3 regions of the Cupriavidus sp. 05N38 genome follow, and region 2 is predicted to be linked to each of the others. Evidence: predicted binding sites of a transcription regulator. Region 2 holds the regulator's gene; each other region holds the start of a gene.

Region 1 (7,309 bases), on a different contig from region 2:
GCGGGGCGTGCGCAACTCGGTCGGCTTCGACTGGCACCCCGCCACGCGCCAGCTATGGTTTACCGACAACGGCCGCGACTTCCTGGGCGACGACCAGCCCGACGACGAACTCAACCGCCTCACCCGCGCCGGCCAGCATTTCGGCTACCCGTTCTGCCATGCCGGCACCATTGCCGACCCGGAATTCGGCAAGCAGCGCGCCTGCGCGGAATTCGAACCGCCGGTGGCCAGGCTGGGCGCTCATGTGGCCGCGCTCGGCATGCGTTTCTATACGGGCGCGCAATTTCCTGCCGAATATCACAACAATATCTTTATCGCCGAACATGGCAGCTGGAACCGCAGCGAGCGGATCGGCTACCGCATCGCCAGGATCGTGCTGGATGACGCTGGCCAGGTGGTGCGCCAGGAAATCTTCGCGCAGGGCTGGCTGCAGAATGACAAGCCATGGGGCCGTCCGGTCGATGTCCAGGTGGCACCGGACGGCTCGCTGCTCGTCAGCGACGACATGGCGGGCGCGATCTACCGCATCCGCTACGCGCCATGAAAACGGAGGCGGCCCGCGCCTCGCCGGCAGCTGTCGACAGGCGGCAAATTCCCCGGCAGTGGGGACGAAACAATCCGTTACACCGGTAACGGCTTTTGCATAGGCGTGCCGGATGCGCGTGCGTACCATGATTCCATCTACCAATAACATCACCGCGCGACAGGAAACTGGGATTCCGCATGCTCCCCCGCAATCTCCTGCGCGACCCGGTGGCTGGCATCCTGTTGGCCGTCTTCCTGATCGGCCTCAGCCCTGCCGGCCACGCTCAGGTCGCGTTCTGGCAACATAACCGGCCCGAAGGCCGGAACATGACCAATGCGCGCGGGCAACCGAGCCAGGGTGGCTGGGAAATGGCAAGCGTGCGTGCCGAACGGCAGGACCATGTACGCGCCCAGATCGAACGCATGGAAGCGCGCGCCCGCGCGGACGACCGCCTGAACGGCCGCCCGCCGCCCCCCCAGGAACGCGAAGACGAACGCGGCCGCCACCCCGATCGCAATGCGCAGGCCGATGGCGGGCGTGGCGATCAGCGCGGCTCCGGCATGGGCCCGGGTTGGCAGGCCCGTGGCCGGGACGGCAGCCGCTAGGCTGCCAGCACGATATCCACTTCTCGCATCCCCCTCGCATCCCCCTCGCGGCGCTGTCCCGGCTTGGCTTTGGTCGCGCCTCTCGCACGGTTCCCGGGCAGTATCCAAACAGTTCGCAAGCGACGGCGGCAGCGCGCCTGTGCCGCATTGTCCGCGCCGCGTAGCGGCGTACAATGAGCGCCGGCGCCAGCCTGCCTGGCCCTCACCCCGACCCTGTGCCGGCACGCCTTGCCGGCCCTCCACTTCGTAGCTGCCCATGCCTGCCGCCACCCAAGCCCCATCATCTGCCGCCGCGACCGTCACGACATCCCCCGGAAAATCGAAGCTGATCACGGTGGCACTGGCCTTCCTGTTCGGCAGCCTGGGGCTTCACCGCTTCTACCTGGGCGGGTTGCGCGACAAGTTCGGCTGGGCCCATCTGCTGGCGACGCTGGCCGGCGCGATCGGCGTGGCGTCGATGCAGACCGGGGCCGGCTCGCCGGCGCTGAACTGGACCTTCGCGGTGGCCGGCGGCACGTCGGTGATCGCAGCCTTCCTCACGGCCATCGTGTACGGGCTGCGTCCGGACGACAAATGGGACGCCCGCTTCAACCCGCACGGCAAGCCGACGCGCTCCGGCTGGCCAGTCGTGATCCTGGTCATCCTGTCACTGCTGATCGGCACCGGGCTGCTGATGGCCGGCCTCGCCATCAGCTTCCAGACCTTCTTCGAATCCCAGGTCGAGGCGGCCCGCGCCCTCTCGCAATAAGCGCACGGCGCAGCCATTCCGGCGCCAATGCACTTCGACCTGCTCGACATCGCCGTCTTCGTGCGCGCCGCCACGCTGGGCAACCTGTCGGCCGCGGCGCGCGATCTCGGGCTATCCACCTCGTCGGCCAGCAGCAGGCTCGCGCAACTCGAGCAGCAACTGGGGACGCGGCTTCTGCACCGGACCACGCGGCGCATCTCGCTGACCGGCGACGGCCAGCGTTTCCTCGAGCATGCCGGGCAACTGCTCGACACCGCCGACCTCGCGGCGCAAGCGGTGGGCCGAGGCGCCGAAGCCCCGCACGGGCAATTGCGCGTCGCGGTGCCCGCTTCGTTCGGCCGACAGCATGTCTCCCCGGCCATTCCTGCCTTCCTCTCGGCTTATCCGGGACTGTCGCTGGATCTGCGCCTGACCGACCAGGTGATCGACCTGGTCGAGGCCGGCGTCGACGTGGCGCTGCGCATGGGGGCCCTGCCCGATTCGTCGCTGGTGGCGCGGCCGCTGGCGCCGAGCCACCGCGCCATCTGCGCCTCGCCTGCCTACCTTGCCACGCATGGCACGCCGCGACATCCGGAAGACCTGCGCCAGCACAATTGCCTGGTGCTCAGCGACCAGGCCTCATGGCAGTTCGACACGGCGCTCGGCAAGACCGTGGTGGCAGTGAGCGGAAACCTGCGCACGGACAACGGCGAGGTCATCCGCGATGCCATCCTGGCCGGCATGGGGCTGGCGCTCAAGTCGACCTGGGATGTCGGCCCCCACCTGCGCAGCGGCGCGCTGGTCAGCGTGCTGACCGATTATCCCGTGCTGCCGGCAGTTTCGATCTGGGCGGTCTACCCCAGCCGCCGGCAGGTGCCGGCCAAGACCCGCGCGTTCATCGATTTCTTCGCCGCATGTTTCGGCTCTCCGCCCTACTGGGACAGCGAGCCCGCGCAATAGCGCCCCCCGGCGCGAACTGGCCAGGCTGCCCCGCCGCCTGCCGCGATGCCTCAGCCCTGCCATCCCAGACATTGCCTCCTGCCGGCACGCCTGCGTTCACGCCTCGATTCCGTCCGGCTGTCGGACCGCTATGCGCAGGTGCGACCGGGCCTTGGTATTTTGGCGCGACTACTGTATAAATATACAGTATCAACCCAGATTACCTTGGATGCAGGACAGCCCCCGTGCCGAACCGACCCCACCCCATCAGCCCGCTAAAAGGCAGGGCTGCGCGCTCGAATGATGTCAGCCGGTTCGATGCATGGACCCGCGAGCGCGTCGACGATGAATGGCAAGCCGCCGATGAGCCAACGACACCACCGATCCAGACCATTGTCTTCACGGAGAAGGCCAGACGCATCGTCTCGCACAACCAGTCGCCGGACCTGCCCTTCCACGCGTCCATCAACCCCTATCGTGGCTGCGAGCATGGATGCATCTACTGCTACGCGCGGCCCAGCCATGCCTATCTGGGACTTTCGCCTGGCCTCGACTTCGAGACCCGCCTGTACGCGAAGGAAAACGCCGCGGCCCTGCTCGAGGCCGAACTCGGCAGCCGCCGCTACACGCCGTCGGTAATCGCGCTGGGAGTCAATACGGACCCATACCAGCCCATCGAGCGGGGCCTGCGAATCACACGGGGGATCCTGGAGGTGCTGGAGCGCTTCAATCATCCCGTGGCCATCATCACCAAGTCGGGCGTGGTCACCCGCGACATCGATATCCTGCAGCGCATGGCGGCCAGGAACCTGGTGCGCGTCCATGTGTCGGTCACCTCGCTCGACAATGAGATCGCACGCACGCTCGAACCCCGTGCCAGCGCACCGGCGCGCCGCCTGGCCGCGATCGCGGCTCTGCGCGAAGCCGGCATTCCGGTCGGCGTGATTGTGGCGCCCGTGATTCCCGGCCTGACCGACTCCGGGATGGAGGCCATCCTCGAAGCCTGCGCCAAGGCCGGGGCGCGCAGCGCGGCGTACACCCTGCTGCGCCTGCCGCGCGAGGTGGCGGCATTGTTCTCCGAATGGCTGGCCACCTATCATCCGCTGCGCGCGAAGCACGTCGAAAGCCTGGTGGCGCAAATGCGCGGCGGCCAGGCCTACGACTCGCGGTTCGGCGTGCGCATGACGGGCACCGGTATCTTTGCCGAACTCCTGAGCAAGCGTTTCAAGCTGGCATGCCGGCGCTTCGGCCTGAATACCGAGCGCCATGCGCTGACCACCGAACTGTTTTCCCGGGACGGCGCCGCAGCGCAAATGAAACTGTTCTGAACCGCGCCGCGGCTTCAGGCAAGCGGCGCCTTTTCGTCGACCGCGATCGCCAGCGTTTCCTTGATCTCTTCCATCACCACATAGCTCTTGGACTGCGCGGCGCCCGGCAACTGCAGCAGGATATCGCCGAGCAGGCGGCGGTACTCGCCGATCTCGCGGATGCGCGCCTTGATCAGGTAATCGAAGTCGCCCGACACCAGGTGGCATTCGAGCACCTCGGGAATGCGTGATACCTCGCGGCGGAACTGCTCGAACATATTGCCCGACTTGTTGCCGAGCGAGATCTCCACGAAGACCAGCAGGCCGCTGCCCAGCAGCGCGGGATTGAGCCGCGCGTAGTAGCCCATGATGACCCCGTCGCGCTCCATGCGCTTGACCCGCTCGATGCAGGGCGTGATGGTCAGCCCCACGGCTTCCGCAAGCTCCTTCATCGACATGCGGCCATCGGCCTGGAGCAGCGCCAGGATCTTGCGGTCGAGCCGGTCCAGGCTGCGCAGGGGCTGACGACTTGTTCTCATGAGTAAATCCTGTTTCTCTGAAAATTACGATAACTATGACTGCACATATTTCAATAGTATAGAGATAAATACTTTATCTGACTTACTTTCTGGTTGAGAGCCCCCGACTATGCGCGTCCTTGTCCTTGGCAGTGGTGTGATTGGCGTGACGAGCGCCTGGTATCTGGCCCGCGCCGGCCATGAAGTCACCGTGATCGACCGCGAGGCCGCGCCCGCGCTGGGCACCAGTTTTGCCAACGCCGGCCAGATCTCCCCGGGCTATGCCTCGCCTTGGGCCGCGCCGGGCGTGCCGCTCAAGGCCATCAAGTGGATGTTCCAGCAGCATGCTCCGCTCTCCATCCGTCCGGACGGCACCCTGTTCCAGTTGCAATGGATGTGGCAGATGCTGATGAACTGCTCGGCCGAGCGCTACGCCATCAACAAGGAACGCATGGTGCGTCTGGCCGAATACAGCCGCGACTGCATCCGCGCCCTGCGCGCCGATACCGGCATTGCCTACGAAGGACGCCAGCAAGGCACGCTGCAGGTCTTCCGCACCGACGAGCAGCTTGAGGGCGCGGCCAAGGACATCGCCGTGCTCGAACAGGCCGGCGTGCCCTACCAGTTGCTATCGCGCGAGGACCTCGCCGCCAGCGAACCGGCCCTTGCCGCCGTCAGCCAAAAGCTGAGCGGCGGCCTGCGGCTCCCCAATGACGAAACCGGCGACTGCCAGCTCTTCACCACGCAACTCGCGGCCATGGCCGAGAGCCTGGGCGTGCAGTTCCACTACAACCGCTCCATCGACGGCCTGCTCACCAAGGGCGACGCGGTCACCGGCGCCATGGTGGGTGGCCAGCCCGTGATGGCGGACCTGGTGGTGGTAGCGCTGGGCAGCTGGTCGACGCCCTTCGTGAAGAACTTCCTGCCGGGCCTCTCGAACCTGCCGGTCTACCCGCTCAAGGGCTTCTCGATCACCGTGCCGATGACCGATGCAACCCGCAGCCCGGTGTCGACGGTGCTCGACGAAACCTACAAGGTTGCCATTACGCGCTTCGACGACCGTATCCGCGTGGGCGGCATGGCCCAGATCGTCGGCTATGACCGTTCGCTGGACCCGTCCAAGCGCCGCACGCTGGAGCATGTGGTGACCGACCTGTTCCCCGGCGCCGGCGATGTCAGCCGCGCCACGTTCTGGACCGGCCTGCGCCCGATGACGCCGGATGGCACCCCCATCGTCGGCCCGACTCCGCTCAAGGGCCTGTGGCTCAATACCGGGCACGGCACGCTGGGCTGGACCATGGCCTGCGGCTCGGGCAAGCTGCTGTCGGACCTGGTGTCCGGTACCTCGCCCGCCATTCGCGCCGACGACCTGTCGGTGGCACGCTATGTGAAGCAGCCGGGCACGCGCGCCGTGCACCGCCCCGCCGTGGCCTGAGCGATCCGGGCTCGCGCGTAAAAAAAGGCGGCCCCGCGGGGCCGCCTTTTGCTTGCGCACGAACAGGTCAGAACTGCGCTTCGCTCAAGGCATTGACCGGCGCGGCGCCCGCCACGACGGCATCGCGCAAACCCGATGCCTGCGACAGGATGTGCTCGGCGAAGAAATGCGCCGTGGCGATCTTGGCGTCATGGAACGATGCATCCTCGCCGCGCTTTGCCTGTGCCACCAGCATGGCGCGGCCGAGCTGCCAGCCCGAGAACACGATGCCGCACAGCTTGAGGTAAGGCACGCTGCCGGCAAACACGGCGTTGGGATCCGCCTTGGCATTGGACGCCACGAACGCCACCACGGCTTCCAGCGCCGTGCGGCCCTTGGCCAGCTGCGCCTGCACCGCTGCGAACGCCGCGCCATCCTGCTTGCCCAGTGCGGCTTCCGTTTCCGCGATCTGCGCGCAGATGGCACGCGCCACGGCACCGCCGTCGCGCAGGGTCTTGCGGCCGACCAGGTCGTTGGCCTGGATGGCGGTGGTGCCTTCGTAGATCGGCAGGATGCGCGCGTCGCGGTAGTGCTGCGCAGCGCCGGTTTCCTCGATGAAGCCCATGCCTCCGTGGACCTGCACGCCAAGGCTGGTGACATCGATCGACAGCTCCGTGCTCCAGCCCTTGACGATAGGCACCAGGAACTCGTAGAAGGCCTGGCTCTGCTTGCGCACGGCCTCGTCCGGATGCTGGTGCGCCGTGTCGCAAGCGGCCGCGGCAACGTAGGCCACCGAGCGTGCCCCTTCGATCAGCGAGCGCATCGTCATCAGCATGCGCTTGACGTCGGGGTGGTGGATGATGGTGACCGCCTCGCGCGCCGAACCGTCGACCGGGCGGCTCTGCACGCGCTCGCGGGCAAAGGCCACGGCCTGCTGGTAGGCACGCTCGGACACGGCGATACCCTGCATGCCGACCGAGAAGCGCGCCGAGTTCATCATGATGAACATGTACTCGAGGCCGCGGTTCTCTTCGCCCACCAGCGTGCCGATGGCGCCGCCGTGGTCGCCGAACTGCAGCACCGCGGTGGGGCTGGCCTTGATGCCGAGCTTGTGCTCGATCGACACGCAATGCACGTCGTTGCGCGCGCCGTTCGAGCCGTCTTCGTTCACCAGGAACTTGGGCACGATGAACAGCGAGATGCCCTTCACGCCCTCGGGCGCGCTCGGCGTGCGCGCCAGCACGAGATGGACGATGTTCTGTGCCATGTCATG
Region 2 (7,255 bases):
GCCTTCTTTTCGGTGGCCTGGACGCGGCGCGCGTGTGCCTCGGCATTGGGCAGGTCGTTGACCAGCACTTCCAGCTCGCGGGCGGCGGTCACCGCGCAATCGGCATGCTGGTTGAAGTATTCGAAGAACTTGCCCTCCGTGGGCATGAATCGGCCGAACATGGGTTGTTCCTTGTCACGACGCGTTAGCGCCGCTGGTTGTTGCTGAGTGGGTTGCTGGATCAGCCAGTCGTGCATTGAATGACAGCCGCCTCGCGGCGGCTGTCATCAAAACGCAATATTTTACAGGCATGTGGGGCGAAGCCGCGCCTCTTTGATGTGCGGCGCCGGCGATCCGCCTTCCCGGCGGCGCCGGCTGCCCGGCAAGCCGCGCCGGGCCTGGGCTTCAGTTGTCGTTGTCGAAGAAGGCGGGGCCGCCGCTGAAGTTGTCGAACTTCGTGAACTGGCCCAGGAATGTCAGCCGCACGGTCCCGATCGGGCCGTTACGCTGCTTGCCGATGATGATTTCCGACGTGCCCTTGTCCTGCGAGTCCGGGTTGTAGACCTCGTCGCGGTAGATGAACAGGATCACGTCGGCATCCTGTTCGATAGCGCCGGATTCGCGCAAGTCGGACATCACCGGCCGCTTGTTGGGGCGCTGTTCCAGGCTTCGGTTCAACTGCGACAGCGCAATCACGGGGCAGTTGAGCTCCTTGGCCAGGCCCTTGAGCGAACGCGAGATTTCCGAGATCTCGGTGGCGCGGTTTTCACCGCCGCCCGAGCCCGACATCAGCTGCAGGTAGTCGATGATGATCAGGCCGAGCTGGCCGCACTGGCGCGCCAGCCGGCGTGACCGGGCGCGCAGCTCCATCGAGCTCAGCGCCGGGGTTTCGTCGATGAACAGCTGGGCATCGTTCATGCGCTGGATGGCATGCGTCAGGCGCGGCCAGTCTTCGTCGAGCAGGCGGCCGGTACGCAGGCGGTGCTGGTCCAGCCGGCCCACCGAGCCGAGCATACGCATGGCCAGCTGCGTGCCCGCCATTTCCATGGAGAACACCGCCACCGGCAGGCCCTGCTCCACCGCCACATGCTCGCCGATGTTCAGCGAGAACGCGGTCTTGCCCATCGAGGGCCGGCCCGCAACGATGATCAGGTCGCCGGCCTGCATGCCGCTGGTCATGCGGTCCAGGTCGATAAAGCCGGTCGGTACGCCGGTCACATCGGTGCTGGAATCCCGGTGGTACAGCTCGTCGATGCGCTCCACCACCTGGGTCAGCAGCGGCTGGATCTCCTGGAAGCCCTTCTGCCCGCGCGAGCCTTCCTCGGCGATGGCGAAGACCTTGGATTCGGCCTCATCGAGCAGTTCCCGCACTTCGCGCCCCTTGGGCGCGAACGCGGCGGTGGCGATGTCGTCGGCCACGGTGACCAGCTTGCGCAGCACAGAGCGCTCGCGCACGATCTCCGCATAGCGGCGGATATTGGCTGCGCTGGGCGTGTTCTGCGCCAGCGAATTCAGGTAGGCCAGTCCGCCCACCTCCTCCGCCTTGCCGGCTCCCTGCAACACCTCGTAGACGGTGATGACGTCGGCAGGCTTGGTAGCAGCGATCAGCCGGGAGATGCTCTGGAAGATCATCCGGTGATCGAAGCGATAGAAGTCCGCTTCGGACAGGAAATCGGCGATACGGTCCCAGGCGGCGTTGTCCAGCAACAGGCCACCGAGTACCGATTGCTCGGCCTCGATGGAGTGTGGTGGAACCTTGAGATTATCTAGTTGGGGGTCTGCGACGGGCGCGTTCATGGGGAGGGATTATAACGGTGGCCGGGCCCCCGTCGCAGGAGAAATCGCGGCTGTCAGCCATCGTCCGCGATGAAGTGACGGCGGGACGACCAGCCTGTCGCAATGAAGCCCAAAGCAAAAAAGGCAGGAGCGCTTGGCCCCTGCCTTTTTTGTTGTTGCCAGCAATCGATGCCCGCCGCCAGCCCCTGAGCGGGGCCCGCGGTGGCATCGAATCCGGTCTTAGACGTGCTCGCCCAGGACGGCGATGGTCACATCGACCAGCACGTCCGTGTGCAGCGAAACGCTGACCGGATGATCGCCAACGACCTTCAGCGGGCCGTTCGGCAGGCGCACTTGCGCCTTCTCGATCTTGAAGCCTTGGCCTTCCAGGGCTTCGGCGATGTCGGCGTTGGTGACCGAACCGAACAGGCGGCCGTCCACACCCGACTTCTGGGTGATCTGCACGGTCAGGCCGTTCAGCTTTTCGCCTTCGGCTTGCGCAGCGGCCAGCTTCTCGGCGGCGGCCTTTTCCAGCTCGGCGCGCTTGACTTCGAACTCGCTGATGGCGGTCTGGGTCGCACGGCGGGCCTTCTTGTTCGGGATCAGGAAGTTACGGGCGTAGCCGTCCTTCACGCGAACGATGTCACCCAGGTTGCCCAGGTTGATGACTTTTTCCAGCAGAATGATTTGCATCGTGTTTTCTCCTTGACGGACCTAGGGCCGATCAGTTCTTGTGCAGGTCGGTGTAGGGCATCAGCGCGAGGAAACGCGCGCGCTTGATGGCCGTATCGAGCTGACGCTGATAGTGAGCCTTGGTACCGGTCAGGCGGGCCGGCGTGATCTTGCCGTTGTCGCCGATGAAATCCTTCAGGGTGTCCAGATCCTTGTAGTCGATCTGTTCCACGCCAGCCACGGTGAAGCGGCAGAAGCGCTTGCGCTTGAACAGCGGGTTCTGCTGTTGGAAGCGCTTCTTGTTCTTGTTGTCACGTTTGACGAATGCCATGATTCAATCCTTTTCGAATGCTTTACATCCAGTGATGTGAAAGACGAGAGCCTTGCTGTTGCGGTGCTTGCGAGCGAGGAATCCTTCGCAGTCGAGCATCGCGCCGAGCGGGGTACGCTCGAGCCGTTGCCCAACCTGGCCGATTCCCATGGCGGCGATGGCAAATTCCACCTGCCTGGGCGTTTGCGCCTCGACGGTCTGGCCCGCGTACTGCAAGATGCAGTTGACGACGGGGACGCCTGCCGGGGTGTAGCGCAAGGCATCGCGTTCGGCGAGGGTTGCGCAGAGCCTTAACTGGTTCAACGCTGCCTCCCTTCCCGATGCCTGTACCCATGCCCGCCCGCGCCGCCGCGACGCCTCACGTACTCAGCGTCTGCGGCAACCGCAACGGTCCGCACTTACGCGGCCGGGGCTTCGCTGGTCTGTTGCGCGGCCTTGCGGGCTTCTTCGCGCTGCACTTCCTTCATCATCGGGGACGGTGCGGTTTCGGCCTTCTTGGTCTGAACGATGAGGTGGCGCAGCACCGCGTCGTTGAACTTGAACGCGTGTTCGAGTTCAGCCAGGGTTTCCTTGCCGCATTCGATGTTCAGGCAAACGTAGTGAGCCTTGGCCAGCTTCTGGATCATGTAGGCCATCTGACGGCGGCCCCAGTCTTCCASGCGGTGGATCTGGCCTTCCTGCGACGTGACCAGCGTCTTGTAACGCTCGATCATGGCCGGAACTTGTTCACTCTGGTCCGGATGGACGATAAATACGATTTCGTAATGACGCATTGACGCTCCTTTTGGATAAGCCACCCGGGCGCCATGTCCGGTGCGGCAAGGTTGGATAGCCTTAAAGTATAGCGCGCTTTCGCCTTACTCGGCAAGTCGCTTCAACTCCCCGCGAACAGCGCCTGCAGCGCGACCGGATCGGACGCCAGCGCGGGAGTCCCCGCCAGGGCAAACAGCAGGAGCACGCGTGCCTTATAAGGATTCAGGTTGCCGGCCGCAACGAAAACACCGGACGCCGGCCGCGGCGCCACCGGAATCGCCACATGACCCGCACCGGTGCGCGAACTGCGCACGACCGCCACGCCGGCCGCGGCCGCCTCGGCCAATGCCTCGGCCAGCGACTGGTGGATCGAGCCGTTGCCCGCGGCCGCCACGACAAGACCGTTCACGCCCGCCCCGACCAGCGCGTCGACGACCACCCGGCCCGGCTCCGCATAGCTGGCGAGAATCTCCACCTTGGGCCAGGCCTGCGGCATCGGCATGGCCGCGGCCGGCAACCGCGCCGGGGCGCGCGTGAAGCCCACGAAGTCATCCTGCACATAACCGACCGGCCCGCCCGCTGGCGAAGCGAAGGCGTTCACTGCCGACGTGTGCGCCTTCACAACGTCGCGCGCGGCGTGGATCTCCTGGTTGATGACCAGCAGCACGCCCTTCCCCACCGCCTGCGCGTGGCTGGCCACACGCACGGCGTCGAGCAGGTTCAGCGGCCCGTCGGCCGACAACGAGGTCGAAGGCCGCATGGCCGCGGTCAGCACGATGGGCAGCCCGACGGGACAAGCGAGGTGCAACACCATCGCCGTCTCTTCGAGCGTGTCGGTGCCGTGCGTCACGACAATGCCGGCAACGTCGGGTTGCGCGGACCAGAAGCGGATGCGCTCGACCAGCCTCGACCAGAGCGCGAACGACATGTCCTTGCTATCTACCTGGGCGACCTGCTCGGCCTCGATGCGGGCCACACTGCCGAGCGCCGGCACCGCGCCAAGCAAGGACGCCACCGGCACCGTGGCCGCCTGGTATTTGGCGCTACTGGCCGGATTGGAGGAGGAACCTGCGATGGTGCCGCCGGTGGCGAGCACGACGACGCGACGCAATAGGGACATGGCGGGGGACGTGTTGGAATCCGGATTCAAAAGACACGAAATCAGCGATTTGCGTGCCGCGGATTGTAACTCGCTTACCGCCCCACACTTGCGACCAGCACAACCCGCCTGGCGTGCGACAAAGCGCCTGTCGATGAGCAGCCTCCCAAAATTCCGCTTGCACTTCACTCGATACTGTATAAAATCACAGCATACTGTTTAAACATACAGTGCTTTCACATACGGCGACCATGGCGACCCTGACACCGCGACAGCAGCAGATTTTCGACCTGATTCGCAGCACCCTCCAGCACACCGGCTTCCCGCCCACCCGTGCCGAGATCGCCGCCAAGTTCGGCTTCTCCTCGCCCAACGCCGCAGAAGAACATCTGCGCGCCCTGGCACGAAAAGGCGTGATCGAACTCACGCCTGGCGCGTCGCGCGGCATTCGCCTCAAGGTATGGCGCAGCGACTCGGAACTGCCCGACCAGTTCTCCCTCCCCATGGCCGGCGTGATGCAACTGACGCTGCCGCTGGTCGGGCGTGTCGCCGCAGGTAGCCCAATCCTTGCGGCCGAGCATATCGACCGCCAGTATCAGGTCGATGCCTCGGTATTCGAAGTCCAGCCCGACTACCTCCTTCGCGTCCGCGGCCTGAGCATGCGCGACGCCGGCATCCTCGACGGCGACCTACTCGCCGTCAAACGCGCCAGCGAAGCCGCCAACGGCAAGATCGTCGTAGCCCGCCTCGGCGACGACGTCACTGTCAAACGCCTCAACCGACGGGGCGACACCATCGAACTGATCGCAGAGAACCCCGACTTCGCCAGCATCATCGTTGAGCCCGGCCGCGAAGAGTTCTCGCTCGAAGGCATTGCCGTCGGCCTGATTCGTACCGGCGCCTTCTGACGATTCAACAAGTGCGGCTGGAGCGGGCCTGCCCCGCATCAAGCTGCACCCGTTTGTYCCAACGCCACCCGCGCCGCGGGTGCCGCCAACTGTTGTTGCAAATTACCAGGTGTAGCCATGCTGCCAGCCAACCGCTTCTCCGCCCGCCGCCCCGTCAAGCCCGTCCCGTTCCGCCAGTCCAAGGGCGTGCGTATCTATCAGGGCGCGCAACGCCGCACCATGGTCGGCAGCATGGCAGCCATCTGCCGCATGCTCGAACTGGAAGATCTCCCCAAGCTCTCCGCGTGAAATCGCGTTGCGTATCCCTCGATTCAACGGCGCCCTGGCATCACGAAAAAATTTGAGCGAAGTACTAGCCATCCGCGAATGAAGTTTGTATAATCTTGTTTTTCGTCGATCAGCACTCAGCTGAAAGACTACGACGGTGGCTGTAGCTCAGTTGGTAGAGTCCAGGATTGTGATTCCTGTCGTCGTGGGTTCGAGTCCCATCAGCCACCCCAGAATTGCATTGCAAAAACAGCGAGCTGCGAAGCTCGCTGTTTTTGTTTGTGGGTCTGTTATTTGTCTCAGGCCCGATCGCAAGCCGATTCCGGCGCCCTCTCCCCTCCCCATTTCGTCTACGCACTCGCGTTATTTGCCTGGCTCAACGAGGCAATAGCGGTATTCTGACGACGCCGTATGCTCCATGCGCGCGGCAAATGCGCGACGTATCTGCTTTCTCGCTACCCACCCGGGAGATCTGGATATGGCTGGCTCGAGCCTGCTTCTGCTGATCGACGACATCACTACCATGCTTGACGACGTGGCGGCCTTGAGCAAATTGGCCGCCAAGAAGACCGCGGGCGTGCTCGGCGACGATCTCGCCCTCAATGCCCAGCAGGTCAGCGGTGTCAACGCTGAACGCGAGTTGCCGGTGGTTTGGGCTGTTGCGAAGGGATCCCTGCGCAACAAGGCCATCTTGGTACCATCCGCGCTGGCCATCAGTGCCGTCATCCCGTGGGCGATCGTGCCGCTGCTGATGGCCGGCGGCGCCTTCCTCTGCTACGAGGGTTTCGAAAAGATTGCGCACGGCTTCATGCATCAGGACGGGCAGGAGACAGCAGCAAGCCCGGCGCCGGAGACGGCGGACCCCACCGCTCTCGAAAGGTCGAAGATCCGCGGCGCAGTGCGTACGGATTTCATCTTGTCGGCTGAAATCATCGTCATTTCCCTCGGCACCGTTTCGAGCGCCGCGTTCGGGACGCAGGTTGCCGTGTTGACGGCGATTGCCCTGATCATGACGGTAGGTGTCTATGGCCTGGTGGCCGGCATCGTCAAACTGGACGACGCCGGACTCTATCTGCACCAGCGCTCATCGGCCGCGGCGCGCGCTGCGGGCCGCGGCATCCTGCGCATGGCGCCCTGGCTGATGCGGGCGCTCTCGGTGGCGGGTACCGTGGCGATGTTCCTGGTTGGCGGCGGGATCCTGGTCCACGGATTCCCCGGCGCGCATCATTTGACGGATCTCGTGACCGGCGTTCTGGCGGATGTACCAAGCGTGGGAAGCAGCCTGGAAATGCTCGGACCGCTGCTGCTCAACGCGGTAGCCGGCATGCTGGCCGGTGCGCTGGTCACTGCCACGGTTGCCGTGGCCAGGTTCGGGATGCGGATGTTTCGGCCCTCCTCCGACTGATCACTCCGAGCCGCGGACCGGTCGCTGCGGATCGGTCACTACGAATCGGCCGCCCAAAAAGCAAA
Region 3 (7,309 bases), on a different contig from region 2:
CCTATGTCGGGCTTGCCCCGCAGATCGTGGAGCGCTTCCTTGGCGAGACCCGGGCAAGCGGCTGGCTGGACTGAAGGCGACCATGCCTGCAAAGACAGCAGTCAACAGATAACAGATAACAGAAAACAGACAGGAGACACAGTCATGAACCGAATTGCCAGGTTACTGGGGCGCGCAGGCGCGCTGGCGCTGCTCTGCATGGGCGCCGCCGCGGCGGCGCCAGCGCAGGCCGACACCTATCCGAACCGCCCCGTGCGCGTGGTGGTGCCCTATCCGGTGGGCGGGGGCGGCGATACCGTCGCGCGGCCGCTGACCTTGTACATGTCCGAGCGCATGGGCCAGCGCATCATCGTGGACAACCATGGCGGCGCCAACGGCAATATCGGCATGGACATGGTCGCCAAGGCGCCTGCCGACGGCTATACGCTGGCGCTTGCGCTGACCTCGCAGCTCGCCGTCAACCAGAGCCTGTACCGCAAACTGCCCTACGACCCGATCAAGGATTTCGAGCCGGTCTCGCTGCTGGCCTCCGCGCCGTACTTCCTGGTCGTGCATCCCTCCGTGCCGGCGAAGAACCTGGCGGAATTCATCAAGCTGGTCAAGGCGAATCCCGGCAAGTACACCTACGGCTCGTCCGGCAACGGCAGCGGCCCGCACCTGTCGATGGAGCTCCTGAAATCCATGGCCGGGCTCGACATGGTCCATGTGCCGTTCAAGGGCACGGGGCCCGCCATGCCGGCGCTGCTGGCCGGGCAGGTCAGCGCGATGTTCGCCAGCTACGGCGTCGCGTCGCAGCAGATCAAGGCCGGCAAGCTGCGCGTGCTCGCGGTGTCGACGGCGCAGCGCGCGGCTTCGATGCCCAACGTGCCCACCATCGCCGAGGCGGGCGTGCCCGGCTACGAATCCAACGTCTGGTACGCGCTGCTGGCGCCGCGCCCCATCGTCGACAAGCTCAGCGGCGAGATCGCGGCCCTGATCAAGAACTCCGACCTGCGCAAGCGCTTCATGTTCGACGGCATCGTGCCGGTGGGCTCCACCCCCGAGGCCCTGGGCGCCTACATCCAGTCAGAGAGCGTCAAGTGGTCTGCCATCGTCAAGCGCTCGGGCGCCACCATCGACTGAGCCTGGCCCGCACGCCCATCCAACCGCAAGACCACAGGAATCCGCAACCATGAAGATCGAACGCGTAGAGGCCATTGCCGTCCGCATCCCGCTCAACAAGGTGTTCTCCGGCAGCTCGTACAAGGTCGACAGCCGCGCCACCGTGATCACCCGCATCCATACCAGCTCGGGGCTGGTCAGCGAGGTGTACAACGGCGACCCCCGCGAACACGGCCCCGAGATCGCCCGCATGATCGAGCAGGACATGGCGCCGCTGCTGGTCGGCGAGTCCGTGCATGCCTGCGAACGCATCTGGGAGAAGCTGTTCCGCCTGACCATCAAGGCGCCGGACCGGCCGCTGGTCATGAACGCGATCGCCTGCGTGGATTCGGCCGTCTGGGATCTGGCCGGCAAGGCGCTCGGCGTCAATGTGTGCCGCCTGATGGGCGGCTACCGCCAGGAAATCCCCATCATCGCCATCGCCGGCTACTACCTGCCGGGCAAGACGCCTGCCGACCTGGCCGGCGAGATGGCGTGGCTGAGGTCGGTCGGCATGGCCGGCTGCAAGGTGAAAGTGGGCGGGGCAACGCCCGAGGAAGACGCCGAGCGGGTGAAGTACGCACGCGAAGGCGGCGGCCCGGACTTCCTGCTCGCGGTGGATGCCAACCGCGGCTGGAGCGTGGCGGAGGCAACGCGCTTCGCCCGCCTGGTCGAGCCGTACGACATCGCATGGTTCGAGGAACCCTGCCACTGGCATGACGATGTGCGCGGCATGGCGGCGGTGCGCCAGGCCACCTCGATCCCCATCAACGCAGGCCAGAGCGAAGTCAGCGCGGCCGGCGTGCGCCGCCTGCTGGACGCCGGCGCGGTGGACATCGTCAATTTCGACGCCTCGGAAGGCGGCGGCATCACCGAATGGCGCCGCGCCGCCGCGGCCTGCGCGCTGGCCGGCGTGCGCATGGCGCACCACGAAGAGCCGCAGATCGCCTCGCACATGCTGGGCGCCATGCCGCACGGGATCTGCGTCGAGTGCTTCCCCGACCCGGACCGCGATCCGATCTTCCCCGGCATGTGGGCCAACCCGCCGCGCATCAAGGACGGCATCATGGCGATCCCGCAAGGCCCGGGCTTCGGCATCGAGCTGGACTGGGACATGGTGAAGCGATACCGGGTGAACTGAGCGACTGCAGTTGCAACTGCAACTGCAACTGCAACTGCAGGGCACGGCGTGCCGGGGCGTCCCGATATGTCTTGCCGGCCGGCCCGCGCGCGCCTCGGGGCAGGCTTTCCGTGCTCTTTCCTTGCGCCTTCTCTGCCCCTTCCGGCGTCGTTCCCGCGCACCGTCCCCGACCCTCCCGCTTCACCCTTGCGCCCAACCGTGATACTGTATAAATATACAGTAATCGGAAATCTCGCCTTGTCCCTCGGGGTAAGGCCGCAAGCGTCACATGACACCCCATCTTCAGACCGACTCGCCCGGCTTGCCGGGCGTTTCTTCCTTGGCGCCGGCACCCGCGGGGGGCCGCCAGGAGGCGCTGGATGCGCTCGAGCGGCGCTATCCCGGCCTGTGGCGCGCGGGGCAGCTCGGCCGGGCGGGGCAGGCGGGTAGCGTGCCGGCGGTGGAGACTGGACATGCCGCGCTGTCGGCTGAGTTGCCGGGCGGCGGCTGGCCGCTGGGGGCGCTGACGGAGCTGCTGCTGGCCGAGCCCGGCGTGGGCGAGCTGCGCCTGCTGCGGCCGGCCCTGGTGGCGCTGGCGGCGGGGCAGCGCCGCCTGGCGCTGGTGGGGCCGCCGCACCTGCCCAATGCAACGTGCCTGGCCAGCTGGGGTTTGCCGGCCCGGCAGGTGTTCTGGATGCGCGCGCCGGCCGGCGCGGGCAAGGCCGCGGCGCAGGCCGATGTGTTGTGGGCGGCGGAGCAGGTGCTGCGCAGCCAGGCCTTCGGCGCGGTGGTGGTATGGCTGCCCGCGGCGCGTCCCGAGGCGCTGCGCCGCCTGCAGGTGCTGGCGCAGGCCGGCGACGCGGCGGTATGGGCGTGCCGGCCGGCCGGCGTGCTGCACGAGTCGTCGCCGGCGGTGCTGCGGCTGCTGCTGGCGCCGGCGCCGGGCAATGCGATGTCGATCACCTTTCACAAGCGGCGCGGGCCGGTGCGCGAGCAGCCGCTGGTGCTGCCGCTCGACGAGATGATGGCGGTGCCGGGCCGTCCGTGCGCGCCGCGGACCTTGCCTGCGGAGGTTGCGCCATCGCCGGTTTCCCAGGCTATTGCGGGAGAGCAAGCCCATGTCGTACTGGATCGCGGTGCATCTGCCGCGCCTGTCGCTGGACGCGCTGCAGCCGAACTGGCCTGAGCCTGCCGCGGCCGCTGCCGTTCCCGGCCTGCTGCATCACAGCGTGCCGGTGGCGGTGGTGGAGCGCGAGCGCGTGGTGCTGGCCAACGGGCCGGCGGCGGCGCTGGGCGTGCAGGCCGGCATGCGGCGCGGCGGGGTGCAGGCCTTGTCGGCGCAGGTGGTGCAGCTCGAGCGCGAGCCGGCGGCGGAGGCGCAGCTGATGACGGCGCTGGCGCTGGCGCTGTTGCATTTCTCGCCGCATGTGGCCTTGCACCCGGACCCCGACGCGGCCACGGTGATGATCGATGCCGGCGCCAGCGTGCGGCTGTTCGGCGGGCATCGCACGCTGTGCCGCGCCGTGTATGCGCGGGTGCGCCGGCTGGGGGCGTTCCTGCAGCTTGGCTGCGCGCCGAGCGCCTTCGGCGCGGCGTGGCTGGCGGCGCAGCCGTTCAGGCGCGACCGGCGCGGCGCCATGGTGCGCCCGGCGCGGCGCGCGCTGCAGCCGGCGCGCATGGCACGGCTGCTGGACCGGCTGCCGGTGGGGATGCTGCATGGCGTGGCCGACGAGGGCTGGCTGGACGGCATCGGCTGCCGCACCGTGGGCGAGGTGCGCCGCCTGCCGCGCGCCGGCCTGCGGCGCCGCCTCGGCGCGGACTTGCTGGTACGGCTGGACCAGGCCTACGGCGAGGTGCCGGTGCGCTTTGCCTGGTTCGGCGCGCCGCCCGCCTTCGCGCAGCGCATGGAGCTGCCGGGCCGCACCGAATCCGTCCAGGGCGTGATGGCGGGCGCGCAGCGCCTGCTGCTGGCGCTGGGCGGCTGGCTGGCGGTGCAACAGGCCGGCGTGACGCGCGTGGTGCTGCGGCTCGAGCATGAGCGTTACCGCCTGGGCTGCGAGACCCCGGCCACGCCGGTGACGGTGAGCCTGGCCGAGCCCAGCCGCGATCCGGCGCATTTGTCCCGGCTGCTGCAGGAGCGGCTGGACAGGGTGCAGTTCACCGTGCCGGCGGTGGGACTGATGCTGGTGGTGGAGGCCATGCAGGCGTACCTGCCGCAGAGCGAGTCGCTGTTTCCCGAGCCGGGCGGCACGCCGGCCGAGCTGGGCCGCCTGCTCGATACGCTGATGGCGCGCCTGGGCCGCGAGAACGTACTGCAGCCGCAGCCGCTGGCGGACCACCGGCCCGAGCGCGCCAGCCGCTGGTGCCCCGTGGACGAGATGCCCGCGCGCGCGCAGGGGGCGGGCACGCAGGCCTGGCCCGAGCGCCCGCCCTGGCTGCTGGCGCAGCCGCTGCCACTGACCGTGCAGCGCCACCGGCCTTGCCACGGCGGGCCGCTGGCGCTGCTGTCGCGGCCCGAGCGCATCGAGTCCGGCTGGTGGGACGACGCGCTGGCCACGCGCGATTACTTCGTCGCCGAGCGCGCCGACGGCCTGCGCTGCTGGGTCTATCGCCAGCGCCCGGGGCGGGAGGAGGGCGGCGAGTACCGCTGGTTCCTCCACGGGTTGTTCTGAAACCGGAACGGCCCCCAGGCCCCCGCATTTCCTATTTCGCGTTCCCTATTTGCATTCCCTGTTCGCATTCCAGTTTCGCATCGTTGCTTCCCGTCCGCCTCCATCATGTCCAGCCAGCCTGCCGCTCCTTCGTTTTCCGCCTTGCCGGCCGCGCTCTCGGCGCTGCTGCCGGCCTTGCCCGACTATGTGGAGCTGCACTGCATCTCGAACTTCACCTTCCTCGAAGGGGCCTCGCACCCGGTGGAGCTGATCGAGCGCGCGTTCGCGCTGGGCTATGGCGGCCTGGCGCTGACCGACGAATGCTCGGTGGCCGGCACGGCGCGCGCGCACCAGGCGCTCAAGGATCTGCGCGAGCGCACCAGCGACGCGCTCGCGCGCAGCGCGGCGCGGCTGGCCGCCGGCCTGGATGCGGGCGAGGACGAGGAAGGCGAAGATGACCTGGAGGCCCTGGCCGCGGAAGAAGCGCAGGAGGGCGAAAGCAGCGAGCCAGGCGCGCAGGGCGCCTGGCTGGATGCCGCGGTCGCCGCGGGCCCCGGCGAGGCCGCCGAAGCGCGCCTGCTCCGCCATGAAAAGCTATCCGCCGTGGCCGCCGCCGCGCAGGAGTTCCGCCTGCTGATCGGCAGCCGCTTCACGCTCACCGGCCACGATGGCGAGCCGGCGCTGCGGCTGGTGCTGCTGGCGCAGGACCGCGAAGGCTTCGGCAATCTCTGCGAGTTCATCACGCTGGGCCGCCGGCGCGCGGGGAAGGGCGCCTATTGCCTGCACCCGGAAGACATCGCCGCGCCGCAGGCGGAGCAGGCCCACCTGCGCGGCATGCCCGATTGCGTGGCGCTGCTGCTGCCCGCGTATTGCCCCGAGCCGCAGGCGCTGCTGCGGCAGGCGCAGTGGATGCGGCAGGTCTTCGGCGCGCGCGCCTGGATCGCGCTCGAGCAATTGCAGGGCCATGCCGATGCCCTGCACCGGCTGCGGCTGGAGGATGCCGCCGCGCAGGCCGGCGTGCCGCTGGCGGCGGCGGGCGCGGTGACCATGCATGTGCGCTCGCGCAAGCCGCTGTCGGACGTGCTGAGCGCGATCCGCACCGGGCAGACGCTGGCCGGATGCGGCATGGCGCTGGCGCCCAATGCCGAGCAGCACCTGCGCATGCGCCAGCGGCTGTCGCGGCTGTACCCGCGCGATGCGCTGGCGCAGACGCTGCGCATCGCCGGCCTGTGCGATTTCTCGCTGGATACGCTGCGCTACGAATATCCGGAAGAACTGGTGCCCGCTGCCCTGACGCCGTTTGGCTACCTGTACAGCGAGACCATGAAAGGCGTGAAGCTGCGCTTTCCCGGCGGACTCGAACCCAGGTGGGAAACGCAGTTGACGCAAGAGTTCGCCCTGATCCGCGAGAAGCAGTACGAGTCGTTCTTCCTCACCGTGCACGACATCGTGCGTTTCGCGCGCGGCGAAGGCATCCTGTGCCAGGGGCGCGGCTCGGCGGCCAATTCGCTGGTCTGCTATTGCCTGTTCATCACCGAGGTCCATCCGGCCGACGCCAATATGCTGTTCGGCCGCTTCCTCTCGCGCGAGCGTGACGAGCCGCCCGATATCGATGTCGACTTCGAGCACCAGCGGCGCGAAGAAGTCATCCAGTACATCTACGAGAAATACAGCCGGGACCGCGCCGCGCTGGCGGCATCGCTGATCACCTACCGCTCGCGCAGCGCGCTGCGCGACGTGGGCCGCGCGCTGGGCATCGATGCCAGCGTGGTCGAGCAGGTGGTCAAGGGCCAGGCGTGGTGGGACGGCGGCAGGGGATTTCTCGAGCGCATCGCCCAGTACGGGCTGGATCCCGAGTCCCTGGCGGTGCGGCAGTGGGCCAGCCTGACCACGCAGCTGCGCGGTTTTCCGCGCCACCTGTCGCAGCACGTGGGCGGCTTCGTGATCGCGCGGCACAAGCTGTCGCGGCTGGTGCCGATCGAGAACGCGGCCATGGCGGACCGCAGCGTGATCCAGTGGGACAAGGACGATCTCGAGTCGCTCGGCCTGCTCAAGATGGACGTGCTGGCGCTGGGCATGCTGTCGGCGATCCGGCGCGCGCTGGAGATGATCGGCGGTTTCCCCGGCGCGCCTCGCAGCATGGCGGACATTCCTCGCGATGATGGGAAGACCTACGACATGATCTGCGCGGCCGACACCATCGGCGTGTTCCAGGTGGAGTCGCGCGCGCAGCAGTCGATGCTGCCGCGCCTGCAGCCGCGCACCTTCTATGACCTGGTGGTGGAAGTGGCCATCGTGCGGCCCGGCCCGATCCAGGGCGGCATGGTGCATCCCTACCTGAAGCGGCGCGAGCTGGTGCGGCGCACCGGCCAGCCGCCGGTGTACCACGACAAAGTCA

What was found. The regulator LexA, encoded in region 2, represses DNA repair genes until DNA is damaged. The targets are predictions, from matches to a motif close to ACTGTATNNNNATACAGT.
Region 1: the regulator LexA is predicted to act here: its motif matches at 2,989-3,006, upstream of AC1DK4_RS14765 (PA0069 family radical SAM protein).
Region 3: the regulator LexA is predicted to act here: its motif matches at 2,485-2,502, upstream of imuA (translesion DNA synthesis-associated protein ImuA).

What each region holds. Positions count from the first base shown of each region.
Region 1 covers NZ_JBFTNF010000017.1:15,625-22,933, forward strand. Annotated here, with positions in the region: gene AC1DK4_RS14745 (PQQ-dependent sugar dehydrogenase) at 1-544, shown strand, start outside; gene AC1DK4_RS14750 (hypothetical protein) at 724-1,131, shown strand; gene AC1DK4_RS14755 (TM2 domain-containing protein) at 1,388-1,879, shown strand; gene AC1DK4_RS14760 (LysR family transcriptional regulator) at 1,907-2,818, shown strand; gene AC1DK4_RS14765 (PA0069 family radical SAM protein) at 3,043-4,125, shown strand; gene AC1DK4_RS14770 (Lrp/AsnC ligand binding domain-containing protein) at 4,140-4,643, opposite strand; gene AC1DK4_RS14775 (D-amino acid dehydrogenase) at 4,753-6,057, shown strand; gene AC1DK4_RS14780 (acyl-CoA dehydrogenase) at 6,125-7,309, opposite strand, start outside.
Region 2 covers NZ_JBFTNF010000113.1:163-7,417, reverse strand. Annotated here, with positions in the region: gene AC1DK4_RS39110 (DUF47 domain-containing protein) at 1-161, opposite strand, end outside; gene AC1DK4_RS39105 (replicative DNA helicase) at 385-1,776, opposite strand; gene rplI (50S ribosomal protein L9) at 1,996-2,448, opposite strand; gene rpsR (30S ribosomal protein S18) at 2,480-2,758, opposite strand; gene priB (primosomal replication protein N) at 2,762-3,061, opposite strand; gene rpsF (30S ribosomal protein S6) at 3,157-3,531, opposite strand; gene AC1DK4_RS39080 (asparaginase) at 3,633-4,631, opposite strand; gene lexA (transcriptional repressor LexA) at 4,862-5,518, shown strand; gene AC1DK4_RS39070 (hypothetical protein) at 5,636-5,806, shown strand; tRNA gene AC1DK4_RS39065 (tRNA-His) at 5,943-6,018, shown strand; gene AC1DK4_RS39060 (DUF808 domain-containing protein) at 6,264-7,190, shown strand.
Region 3 covers NZ_JBFTNF010000011.1:102,082-109,390, reverse strand. Annotated here, with positions in the region: gene purB (adenylosuccinate lyase) at 1-74, shown strand, start outside; gene AC1DK4_RS11000 (tripartite tricarboxylate transporter substrate binding protein) at 145-1,122, shown strand; gene AC1DK4_RS10995 (mandelate racemase/muconate lactonizing enzyme family protein) at 1,172-2,281, shown strand; gene imuA (translesion DNA synthesis-associated protein ImuA) at 2,550-3,446, shown strand; gene AC1DK4_RS10985 (Y-family DNA polymerase) at 3,379-4,932, shown strand; gene AC1DK4_RS10980 (error-prone DNA polymerase) at 5,038-7,309, shown strand, end outside.